Luteibacter rhizovicinus DSM 16549: one gene and its partner. The protein of the gene in region 2 interacts with the protein of the main gene of each other region in a pairwise test. Links are inferred from orthologs where the notes say so. Each region holds a gene or a part of one and is shown on either strand. Other genes may lie near its edges. The genes, in order: BJI69_RS18995 and cyoB.

What was found.
Region 1: the proteins of cyoB (region 2) and BJI69_RS18995 interact in binary tests that used the Escherichia coli proteins (3 or more experiments, as listed by UniProt). The link is inferred for Luteibacter rhizovicinus DSM 16549 from one-to-one orthologs.

The regions. Positions count from the first base shown.
Region 1 is NZ_CP017480.1:4,159,601-4,165,604, forward strand. The notes cover bases 1,606-4,531. They hold BJI69_RS18995 (pyridoxal phosphate-dependent aminotransferase), read right to left. Parts: upstream 3,679-4,531; coding sequence 2,533-3,678; downstream 1,606-2,532. Other genes in these bases: BJI69_RS18985 (C13 family peptidase), read left to right, coding at 1,606-1,614; BJI69_RS18990 (amidohydrolase), read right to left, coding at 1,742-2,545; BJI69_RS19000 (LysR substrate-binding domain-containing protein), read right to left, coding at 3,688-4,531. Also shown: mtnC (acireductone synthase), read left to right, coding at 1-557; more of BJI69_RS18985, read left to right, coding at 541-1,605; more of BJI69_RS19000, read right to left, coding at 4,532-4,716; BJI69_RS19005 (FMN-dependent NADH-azoreductase), read left to right, coding at 4,839-5,423; BJI69_RS19010 (hypothetical protein), read right to left, coding at 5,439-5,660; BJI69_RS19015 (ribonuclease H-like domain-containing protein), read right to left, coding at 5,820-6,004. UniProt on the Escherichia coli protein: Shows aminotransferase activity with methionine and histidine as substrates, and to a lesser extent also with phenylalanine.
Region 2 is NZ_CP017480.1:1,374,708-1,380,772, forward strand. Bases 2,181-5,167 are described here. They hold cyoB (cytochrome o ubiquinol oxidase subunit I), read right to left. Parts: upstream 4,681-5,167; coding sequence 2,680-4,680; downstream 2,181-2,679. Other genes in these bases: cyoC (cytochrome o ubiquinol oxidase subunit III), read right to left, coding at 2,181-2,624; cyoA (ubiquinol oxidase subunit II), read right to left, coding at 4,721-5,167. Also shown: BJI69_RS06350 (DUF535 family protein), read right to left, coding at 1-733; BJI69_RS06355 (SURF1 family protein), read right to left, coding at 866-1,642; cyoD (cytochrome o ubiquinol oxidase subunit IV), read right to left, coding at 1,645-2,052; more of cyoC, read right to left, coding at 2,049-2,180; more of cyoA, read right to left, coding at 5,168-5,782; BJI69_RS06380 (MFS transporter), read left to right, coding at 5,936-6,065. UniProt on the Escherichia coli protein: Cytochrome bo(3) ubiquinol oxidase is the terminal enzyme in the aerobic respiratory chain of E.coli that predominates when cells are grown at high aeration.

The DNA of each region.
Region 1 (6,004 bases), 2.8 Mb from region 2 along the record:
AAGCCGAAGTGCAGCACTGGCTTCACGAGGCGGCCAAGGAGGCTGGCATCGTCGAGGCCCCGCGTGGCGAGATTATCGACCTGCTGATCCGCTGGATCGACGAAGACCGCAAATCCACCGCATTGAAGGCCTTGCAGGGTCTGATCTGGCGCGAAGGCTACGAGTCCGGCGTCTTCACCTCCCACATGTATCCCGAGGTGCCTGCGCGCCTGCGCGCCTGGCACGACCAGGGCCTTGCGCTCTACGTGTATTCCTCGGGCTCGATCGCCGCGCAGAAACTGTTGTTCGGCTTCACCGAAGTGGGCGACCTCACGCCGCTCTTCACCGACTACTTCGACACCCAGACCGGGCACAAGCGCGAAACGGATTCGTACCGGAAGATCGCCGACGCCATCGGCCTGCCACCTGGCCAGGTGCTGTTCCTCTCCGACATCAAGGAGGAACTGGACGCCGCACGTGAGGCCGGCATGCGGACTATCCAGCTGGTGCGACCGCCGCAGGCGCTGACCGATGCCGGCCATCCTGCCGTGGCGGACTTCGATGCCATCACACCCTGATTCGGGTCGGCGGACGCCGATCTATGTGTTTGCCGCGTTCATTGCCGGCGCGCTGCTTACCGTCGGTGTGCTGCGTTCGGGCTCCTGGCCGGCGACAGCGAGCCACGAGGTTGCCGGGACGACAACGGCCCAGACGCCGGCGCCTGCCGGCAGCATCGCTCCGACTAAGAGCGCTGCCGCTGCCGATCCTGCCGTCGCCACGAGCACGGCGAGCGACGACGAGTCGGCCGAGCTCGACTCGGGCAACTGGCCGAACGATGCACCCACGCCGGAGCAGGTCTTCACGGCCCAGCCCGAGGCCTTGCGCAAGGCGGTAGGCGCCCTGGCAGCGCGCACGCCCGGCAAGACCAACGTATACGCGCTGGCCTTCGGCGGCGACGGCTCGGAAGACGTCTTTCGCAACGAGGCGGAATACGTCGACAGCCTGGTCAGCAAGCGGTTCGCCAGTCCGGGCCATACGCTGGTGCTGGAGAACAATCCGGCGACGTTGACGACGCGGCCGCTCGCCAGCTGGACCAATCTCGAAGGCGCCATCGACGGCCTGGCCAAGGTCATGGATCCGCGCGAGGACATCCTCGTGGTCTACGTCGCTACGCACGGCGGCAGCGACCACACGTTGCTGGTGGACATGGACCCGATCCCGCTCGACCAGCTCGATCCGGAAGGCCTGGCTCAAATCCTTTCGAGGCACGCATTCCGCTGGAAGGTAGTTGTGGTGAACGCCTGCTATTCCGGCGGTTTCATCCCGAAGCTCAGTGGACCGGGCAGCCTGGTCATGACCTCGGCCCGCGCGGACCGGACATCGTTCGGCTGCGGTGTGGATTCCGACATCACCTATTTCGGTCGCGCGTGGCTCGTCGATGGACTGAATGCGACGCCGGATTTCGTCGAGGCTTTCGGCAAGGCGAAGGCTGAGATCGCGGCGTGGGAGACCAAGGATTCGCTGCAGGCCTCCGAACCGCAGATCGCCATCGGCAACGGGATCGAGGCCAAGCTGGCCGCGTGGCGCAACAGCGTGAAAGCCGGCCCTGCGGTGCCTTTCGAGCCCGCCAAGTAATACCGGCCTTTGTGGGAGCCGATTTATCGGCGATTGGGTGCTAGCAGCACCCTGGCCCGCTGCCGCGGGATCGCCGATGAATCGGCTCCCACAATCGCCGATGAATCGGCTCCCACAAGAGCAAGGATCAGGCGGAGGTGTCTAGCGCGAAGCGATCGGCGTCCATCCATGCCGGGAAGCGGTCGCGGTGGACCTTCAGCGGCGCGGGATCCAGCACGACCGTGACGACCTGCTCCTGCGTACCCAGTTCCACCAGCGCCTCGCCCACCGGATCGATCACCGCGCTGTCGCCCGCATACGGCAGGTCGTTGCCGTCCACGCCGACACGGTTAACCCCGATGACATAGGCGAGGTTCTCGATCGCACGCGCACGCAGCAAGGTGCGCCACGGATGACGGCGCGGCGCCGGCCAGTTGGCCACGAACAGGGCCAGGTCGTAATCCATGCCGCCAGCGGCTTCCTCGCGGCGGCCATTGCGCAGCCATACCGGGAAGCGCAGGTCGTAGCAGACCTGCGGCAGGATGCGCCAACCCTTCAGCTCGACGATGAGCCGCTCGGTGCCGCCGCCGTAGCGGGTGTGCTCGCCGGCCATGCGGAACAGGTGGCGCTTGTCGTAATACGCCAGCGAACCGTCCGGCGAGGCCCACAGCAACCGATTGAATACCGTGTCGCCTTCGCGAATGACGAGGCTGCCGGTGAGCGTGGTGTTCACTTCGGTGGCCAGCTCGCGCATCCAGGCCACGCTGATGCCGTCCATCGTTTCGGCATTTGCCAACGTATCGTTGGTGAAGCCCGAGAGGAAGGTTTCCGGCAGCACGATGAGATCGCTGGGCGCAGCACGACGCACCAGCTTGCCGTAGTAATCGCGATTGCCGGCAGCGTCGTGCCAGCGCGTCGCGCCCTGGATGAGGGAAACGGTCAGAGTTTGCACAGCAGCTCCGCGGCGGCTTCCATGGTGGCGTCGTTCTTGGCGAAGCACAGCCGGACCAGCCGCGTGTCCGGCGCGCTTTCGTAGAACGGGCTCAGCGGAATCGCGGCGACGCCGCCTTCGCGGACGAGCCACTCGCTGAAGTTGATATCGTCCAGATCGCGGATCGCGCTGTAGTCGACGAGCTGGAAATAGCCGCCCGGAACGTCGAGCAGCTTCAACCGCGACGGCGCGATCAGCTTACGGAAGCGGTCACGCTTGGCCTGGTAGAACGCGGGCAATTCAAGGTAATGCTCCGGCGTCGACTCGAGGAATTCGGCGAACGCCCACTGCGCGGGATTGAACGTGCAGAAGGTCAGGTACTGGTGCACCTTGCGGAACTCGGCCGTGAGCGCCTTGGGCGCGATGGCGTAACCGACCTTCCAGCCGGTGCAGTGATAGGTCTTGCCGAACGACGAAACCACGATGCTGCGCGTGGCCAGTTCCTCATGACGCAGCACGCTCTGGTGCTCCGCGCCGTCGAACACGATGTGCTCGTAGACCTCGTCGGACAGCACCACGATGCTGGTGTCGCGCACGATGGCGGCGAGCTCATCCAGATCCGCACGCGACAGCACGGCACCGGACGGGTTGTGCGGCGAATTGATCAGGATCATGCGCGTCTTCGGCGTCACGGCGTCGCGTACGCGCTGCCAGTCGATCGCAAAGGTGGGCAGCGTCAGCGGAATATGCACCGCGGTCGCGCCCTGCAGTTCGATCGCGGGCTCGTAGCTGTCGTAGCAAGGGTCGAAAACGATGACTTCCTCCCCTGCCCTCACCACGGCGGCGATGGCGGAGAACAAGGCTTCGGTCGCACCGGAGGTGACCGTGACCTCGGTGTCCGGACTCACCCGATGGCCGTACAGGCGCTCGGTTTTCGCGGCGATCTGTTCGCGCAGCTTGGGGATGCCGATGCCCGGGGCGTACTGGTTCTTGCCCTCGGCCATGGCTCGCGTGATCGCTTCGCGCAACGGCGCCGGCGGCTCGAAATCAGGAAAACCCTGGCCCAGGTTGACCGCCTTGTGTTCCAGCGCAAGCTGGCTCATGACGCTGAAGATGGTCGTGCCGACCTTGGGAAGCTTGGTTTCGAGCTGCATCGAACATCCTTACTCGTTTGGACGGCCAAACGTGGCCGAAGGGCTCGATCCTAACATGCGGGCCATGGTGATCGCTGCTGCCTTGCTGGGGTCGGCAGCGACCTTGTCGCAGTCCTTGTGAAACTCGGCCTGCGCCTTGGGCAGGCGATCGGCAAGGAAGTCGACGAAGCTGCGGATGGCCGGCAGCAAGCCCCGGCGGCTCGGATAGACGAAGTGGAGGGTGCCCTGGGCCGTGGTGTATTCGGGCAGGACCCACTCCAGCTGACCGCTGGAGATCAACGGGCCGCAATAATCCTCGGGCAACAGCGCGACACCGCAACATTGCACGGCAGCGGCGATCAGCACCGTGAAATCGCCACTGACCAGGCGCGGCTTGACCTCGACCGCCGCCTTCTTGCCGTTGGAATCGACCAGCTCCCAGACCTGGGCGCCTTCGTGCTCGTACATGGACAGGGCGGGCAGCGCCGCCAGTTCGTCCAGCGTCTTCGGGCGTCCGTTGCTATCGAGGAATTTCGGGCTGGCGACCAGCAGGTTGCGCGCAAAGCCGATGCTGCGCAGAACCAGGGTGGCGTCCGTATCGAGCTTCTCGCGCACGCGGATCGCCACGTCGAAGGCCTCGCCGATGACGTCGACACGGCGATTGGTCGCGGTGACACGCACCTGCACCTTGGGATGCTCGAGCAGGAAGGCCGGCAACATCGGACCAAGGACGTTCTGGGCAAGCGAGACCGGGCAACTCACCCGGACGATGCCACGGGGCTCGGTGCGCAACTCGTCCACGGCGTCCTGCGCGGCGCGCGCCTCTTCCAGCACGGCGCGGCAGTGCGCGTAGAAGCGTTCGCCGATCTCAGTGACGACGAAACGGCGCGTCGTCCGCTGCAGCAGCCGGACCCCGAGGCGATCCTCGAGCTGGGCGATACGCTTGCTGAGGCGGGACTTGGGGATACCCAGGGCGCGGCCCGCCGCCGAGAACCCGCCGTGTTCGACCACGGAGGCGAAGAAGTAGAGATCGTTAAGGTCCTGCAGCGCGCCGTCCATCAGGCATCCGTCGTTTCTGATTCGAAACAATGAGTCTACTCCAGGCGGGCTAATCAGGCGATTGTCGCCAGCGTATCGTTCCCTCCGTGCCGCAACCTGCGGTCTACGACTGAGGAACACCCATGAAACTCCTGCATCTCGATGCCAGCGCGCTCGGCGCCTACTCCGTTTCCCGCGGCCTGACGGCGGCGATCGTGGCGGAGTTCGTCCAGAACCATCCGGGCGTCGACGTCACCTACCGTGACCTCCATGCCGCCCCGCTCGGCCACTGGGGCCTGCCGGCCGGCGAGAACGATCCGGTTGCCGCCGAAAACGCCGCCGTACTCGAGGAGTTTCTTGCCGCCGACGTGGTCGTCATCGGCTCGCCGATGTACAACTTCAGCATCACCAGTTCGCTGAAGGCCTGGATCGACCGCATCACGGTCGCCGGCAAGACCTTCCAGTACACCGCGAACGGCCCGGAAGGTCTGGCAGGCGGCAAGCGCGTGATCATTGCGTCGTCGCGTGGTGGCGTCTACAGCCAGGGAGCTCCAGCCGCTGGCATGGACTTCCAGGAGCCCTACCTGCGTGCGATCTTCGGCTTCCTTGGTGTCACCGACATCGAATTCGTCCGCGCCGAGGGCGTGGCCATGAGCGACGACCACAAGGCCCAGGCCGTCGGTGGTGCGATCGCTTCGATCGGCAGCGTTATCCGCAAGGCAGCGTGAGCGCCTCGACCCTGATCAGGACCCTTGCTTACCGGGCTTCTGATCGGGGTCGTTCTGCGATTCCTTCGGGTGTCCTTCCCCGGGAACCTTCGGTTTGCCCTGCGAGGGCTTGAGATTGTCTTCGCGGTAACCGGATGTCGGCTGGTCTTTCTTGTCGTCGGTCATCTTGCTCTCCTGCGTATCGTCATTGCCGTTGCTGGCAGGCCGCGTGGCCACACTCGCAGGCGCTTCCCACATTCTGGCTTTCGGCCGCCATGCGGCAGCTCTCGCTGCAGAAATCACGCGACACCGGGATCTGGCAATTGCACCCGTCGTGGTCACAGGGTTTGGTCGCCTCGCTCATGCCTCGTCTCCTCACGCGTGAAGGAACTCAGGCGAGCGTGCGCGGATCGGCGTCTATTTTTCGTTACAGCGCGGCGAAGCAGGCGGCGTATCGAGCGCGGCCCAGCCGTGGGCCTCGACCAGCAGGCCGCTGAGGCTGCGGACGTCTTGCAGGTTGTGCGCGGCGACGCGCACGAGATCGCCCGACGAACCACCGCGAAGATACGTCAGCCATGCACGCGGTGCTTCCGAGCCCGGCA
Region 2 (6,065 bases):
GCGCGCTGCGCGATACACCGCGCACCCGGTCGATCCCGTAATAGGTCGCCAGCGCCCGCACCACGGCCAGCAGCAGGTCACGCGGGCGCAGCCCGGCCGTGGCACGCGTGAAGCGCGCGATGGCACCACGACCCAGGTACGCCCACGACCCGCGCATCGCACCGACGATGACGCCCTCCACGCCGCCGAACGTGATGGCGCAGGACGAGATCACTTCCTTGTCGGCATTGAGCAGGTACAGTCCCATCTCGCCGGTGGCTTCGCTCTCCGGCGCACGTGCATGGAGATACGCTATCTCGCCACCACCGAGGGGAAGCGTGGCGAGACGGACGTCGTGACCCCGGAGCAGGCGATTGCGCAGGCGTTCGGGAAACTCGCGGGCGATGAAGCGATAGTGCGACTCGACGACCCGCGCGCGCATGGGCAGGTCGAACTTGCGGGAGAGGTAATGGGTCTGCCAGCGCTCGTAGACCCGGGGATTCATCTCAGCCGCATCGCGCATGGCTCGCGACGCGCCCACCAGGCCAAGCCAAGTGGCCTGGCGACGGAAGGCGACCAGGCTGCGTAGCAGGTAAGGCAGCCTTCGTTCCCGCACCGCCCCCTGCCGTCGCAACGTCGCACGCCGGCGGGCATGATCGAGAAGAAGCGCCAGCGAACCTCGTGCCGGCCGGACGGGTGCCCAGCCAAGCTTGGCGTCGGGGACCGTGATGGGATCGGGGTAGTGCGGATGCATACCCTAAAGACGTTCGACGCCCGGGAAATTGAAATCGGCCGCTCCACATGTGGGAGGCGGCTCCAAGGTAGGAGCCGATTTATCGGCGATGGGTGCTCGCGACGCGGTTAGGCATCGCCGATAAATCGGCTCCTACCGTGGCGCGCCCGCCACCCGGGACGTCTTCCAGACCACCCAGGCACCGACCAGGGTCAGCAAGGCCAGCGCATACCAGGTGAGGGCGTAGCTCAGGTGGTTGTCCGGAAACGCGATGACCGTCAGCCCACCCACCGGACCGTCGTTACCCTCACCACGTCCGGGCGACGAGGCCGCATCGGCGTCGACGAAGTAGGGAGCCACGTCGCCCAGACCCTTCGCCGCCGCGATCGCGGCCACATCGCGGGAGAACCAGCGGTCCCCGGCCGGGTCGTTCTTCTGCAGGAAGGCGCCCTTCGGCTCGCTGATCCGCAACAGCCCCGACACCGCCGCCGGCCCCGACGGGCCCGGCGTGCAGTCGGCCTTGCCGGCACACCACGTCGGCGACACGAAGCCGCGATTCACGATCACGACATCGCCCGAGGCCAGACGCAACGGCGTCAGCAACCAGGAGCCCATGCCGAGCTCGGTGCTCGCGCGAACGCGGACGCTCTTGTCCTGCAGGAAGCTACCGCTCAGTTTCACGCGGCGGTATTCGTCGTTCGCTGCACTCACCTGCGGCCACTGGCCACGACCGGGTGCGTCCACGGGCGCGGCATGCACGCGAGCGTCCACGCGAGCGATCAGGTCGTGCTTCCACGCGCGCCGGTGGACCTGCCATGTACCGAGCGCAACGAAACCCGCAAAGACCACCGCGCCCAACACGGCGAGCAGGCCCAGAACGAAGACGCCGCGCGGTGAGCGCGGCGTCCTTGTCTCGTTTGGCACCTTCACGCTCAAGGCAGGTTCTTGACCTGCTGCTCGGTCATGTCGTGGGACATGCCCGGCATCATGTTCGAATTGAGATGGAACATGACCCAGATCGAACCGGTGAGCGTGATCACCACCAGGATCAGCGTGAACATCAGCGCCAGCATGTTCCAGCCGCCCTGCGACTTCGTATCCATGTGCAGGAAGTAGATCATGTGCACGACGATCTGGATCGCCGCGAAGGTGAGGATCACGATCGCCAGCGTCTGTGGGTTCGGGATGACCTTGCCCATGACGAGCCAGAACGGGATCGCCGTCAGCACCACGGCGAGGAAGAACCCCATCATGTAGCCCTTCAGGGTGCTGTGGCTGACTTCTTCTTCACCATGACCGTGGTCGTCGTGGTGGTCGTGCGATTCGATGTGCGCGCTCACGGCAGCACCCCCATCAGGTAAACAAAGGTGAACACGCCGATCCAGACCACGTCGAGGAAGTGCCAGAACATGGACAGGCACATGATGCGACGCTTGTTGGCCGGGGTAAGGCCGAAGCGCCCCACCTGCACCAGCAAGGTGATCAGCCAGATGATGCCGAAGGTCACGTGCAGGCCGTGGGTGCCGACCAGGGTGAAGAACGACGACAGGAAGGCGCTGCGCTGCGGGCCCGCGCCCTCATGGATGAGGTTCGCGAACTCGTACAGCTCGATGCCGAGGAAGGTGGCGCCGAACAGGCCGGTGATGATCAGCCAGGCCATCATCGTGCCGCGGCGGTTCTTCTGCATCTCCAGCACGGCGAAGCCGTAGGTGATGGAAGACAGCAGCAGCATCGTGGTGTTGATGGCCACCAGCGGCAGCTCGAACAGGTCGGCGCCCGAAGGGCCGCCCGCGTAGCTGCGGCCGAGGACGCCATAGGTGGCGAACAGGCAGGCGAAGATGAGGCAATCGCTCATCAGGTAGATCCAGAACCCGAGCAACGTGCCGTTTTCCGGGTGGTGGTCTTCCTTCATCCAGAACTGAAGGTCCTGCTGGTCCGCGACAGCGGCGGTAGAGGTGGCTTGGATATCAGACATGGGCGGCAAGCTCTTCCGTGCGGGCGGATTCGGTCCGGGCCACGACGTCGGCGGGGATGTAGTAGTCGCGCTTGTAGTTGAAGGTGTGGCCGATCGCGGTCACCAGCAGGCCGAGGAAGGCGAGACCGGCAATGATGAACATGTGCCAGATCATCGCGAAGCCGATGACGAAGGCGAACCCGGCGATGTACACGCCAGCCGCGGTGTTCTTCGGCATATGGATCGGCAGGTAGCCTTCCGTGCGGCGCGCGGCGTTGCGCTCCTTCATCTGCCACCAGGCATCCGCTTCATGGATAACCGGGGTGAAGGCGAAGTTGTACGACGGCGGCGGCGACGAAGTCGACCACTCGAGCGTGCGGCCGTGCCACGGATCGCCCGTCACGTCGCGCAGCGCTTCGCGGCGCTTGATGCTGACGAAGATCTGGATGAGGAACGCAGCGATACCACCGGCGATGAGCACCGCACCGAACGCGGCGATGATGAACCAGATCTGCAACGACGGGTCTTCGAAGTGGTTCATGCGGCGGGTGACGCCCATGAAGCCCAGCACGTAGAGCGGCATGAAGGCGAAGTAGAAGCCGGTCAGCCAGAGCCAGAACGACCACTTGCCCCAGTACGAATCCAGCTTGAAGCCGAAGGCCTTCGGGAACCAGTAGTTGATGCCGGCGAAGACGCCGAAGATCACGCCACCGATGATGACGTTATGGAAATGCGCGATCAGGAACAGGCTGTTGTGCAGCAGGAAGTCGGCCGGGGGCACGGCCAGCATGACGCCGGTCATGCCGCCGATCACGAAGGTGACCATGAAGCCCATCGTCCATAGCATCGGCACTTCGAACTGGATGCGGCCACGGTACATCGTGAACAGCCAGTTGAAGATCTTCGCGCCCGTGGGGATCGAGATGATCATCGTGGTGATGCCGAAGAACGAGTTGACGCTCGCGCCGGAACCCATGGTGAAGAAGTGATGCAGCCAGACCAGGTACGAGAGCACCGTGATCACGACGGTCGCGTAGACCATGGACGCGTAACCGAACAGGCGCTTGCGGCTGAAGGTGGCGACGACTTCGGAGAACACGCCGAACAGCGGCAGCACGAGGATGTAGACCTCGGGATGGCCCCAGATCCAGATCAGGTTCACGTACATCATGGCGTTGCCGCCGAAGTCGTTCGTGAAGAAGTTGGTACCGATGTAGCGATCGAGCGAGAGCAGTACCAGCACGGCCGTCAGCACCGGGAAGGCGGCGACGATCAGCACGTTGGTGCACAGCGAGGTCCAGGTGAAGACGGGCATCTTCATCATGGTCATGCCGGGCGCACGCATCTTGATGATGGTGGCGAGCAGGTTGATGCCGGAGAGGGTCGTTCCCACGCCGGCCACCTGTAGTGACCATATGTAGTAGTCGACCCCGACATCGGGACTGGCCGCCAACCCGGAAAGCGGCGGATACGCCAGCCAGCCCGTACGGGCGAACTCACCGACGAACAGCGAGGCCATCACCAGCATGCCGCCAGCGACGGTCATCCAGAAGCTGAAGTTGTTGAGGAACGGGAACGCCACGTCGCGCGCGCCGATCTGCAATGGCACGACGAAGTTCATCAGGCCGGTGACGAAAGGCATCGCCACGAAGAAGATCATGATCACGCCGTGGGCGGTGAAGACCTGGTCGTAGTGATGCGGTGGCAGGAAGCCGGGGTTGCCGTTGAAGGCCATGGCCTGCTGGGCACGCATCATGATGGCGTCGGAGAAACCACGCAGCAGCATCACGATACCGAGCACCATGTACATGATGCCGATCTTCTTGTGATCGATGCTGGTGAACCACTCGCTCCAGAGGTAACCCCAGAGTTTGTACTTGGTCAGCACGGCCAGCAGCGCGATGCCGCCGAGGGCGACAGCCGCGAACGTGCCGATCAGGATCGGCTCGTGGTAGGGAATCGCCTCGATAGTGAGGCGTCCAAAGATCAGTTTGACTAGATCGGGTGTGTTCATTACCGGACTCGGCGAGGCTTGAATCGGAAAAGGCGGCCGCTCAGAGCGGACGTCCGGCAGGTGTCATCGCTGCGCCGGTGGCGCCGCGGGCAGCGCAAAGCGCACCCACGTAGCGCTTGCCGTCGTCGGCGACACCCAGGCGCGAGCGGGTGGCGGCATCGAGCGAAGTGACGTTGTAGGTGCCCACCACGCCCTGACCGCCCTGCTGGTCGATCGCCATCATGTCGCTCTGGCACATGCGGTTCGATTCGACGCACCGGTTGAGAATGGCGTTGTACAGGCCAGGCGCCACGGTCTTGTAGTAGTGCACCGGTTCGCGCTCGCTGGGCTGCTCGAGCTTGAGGTAGTCCTCACGGCTCAGGGTGTTGCCATCGGCGCGGGCCTTGGCCACCCAGGCGTCGAAGTCACCATCGGACAGGCTATGGAGGCGGAAACGCATGTCCGAGAATCCGGCGCCGCTGTAGTTGGCGGAAATTCCTTCGAAGTCACCGGTCTTGTTCATCACCGCGTGGAGCTTGGTCTCCATGCCCGGCATGGCATAGATCATGCCCGCCATGGCGGGAACGAAGAACGCGTTCATGACGTTGGAGGCGGTGATGTGGAACTCGATCGGGCGGTCGACCGGCGCGGCCATTTCATTGACCGTGGCGATGCCCTGCTCCGGATAGAGGAACAGCCACTTCCAGTCCAGCGCCACGACTTCGACCACGAGGGGCTTGACGCCCTCGGCGACCGGGCGGGAGGCGCCGATCTGGTCCAGCGGGCGATACGGATCCAGCTTGTGGGTGCTGGTCCAGGTGATGGCGCCCAACGCGATGATGATCAGCAGCGGGGCCGACCAGATCAGCAGCTCCAGGACGGTGGAGTGGTTCCAGTCCGGGGCGTAGTCGTCGTGGTTCTTGTTCTTTTCCCGGTACTTCCAGGCGAACAGGAAGGTCATCGCGATCACCGGGATGATGATGATCAACATCAGCACCACGGAAATAATGATGAGATCACGCTGCTGGCGGGCAATGTCGCCGGAGGGCGAGAACAGCACGGCATCGCAGCCCGACAAGAGCAGGATCAGGGCGGGGATAAGCAATCCGCGCAACATCTTCATGGACATTCGCATGATGGAGGCAACCGTGGGGACACGAAAAAGTACGCCTATCCGGCTTTTAAGGCCATAGGACACATTGTCCCATGGCCTTACAAGCCGAGTGCTGCGATTTTTGGCTATCCTGTCATCCATCTCCAAGACCGGCCGAATACGATGTCGAGCATTTCACACGCCCATCACAATGCCGCGGAAGGCGCCGAACAGGATGTCCGCCGCCAGCACGAAACCAGCCACGCCCCCGTCGCCCCCGGCGAAATCGCGGTGGGCGTCGTCATTGGCCGTG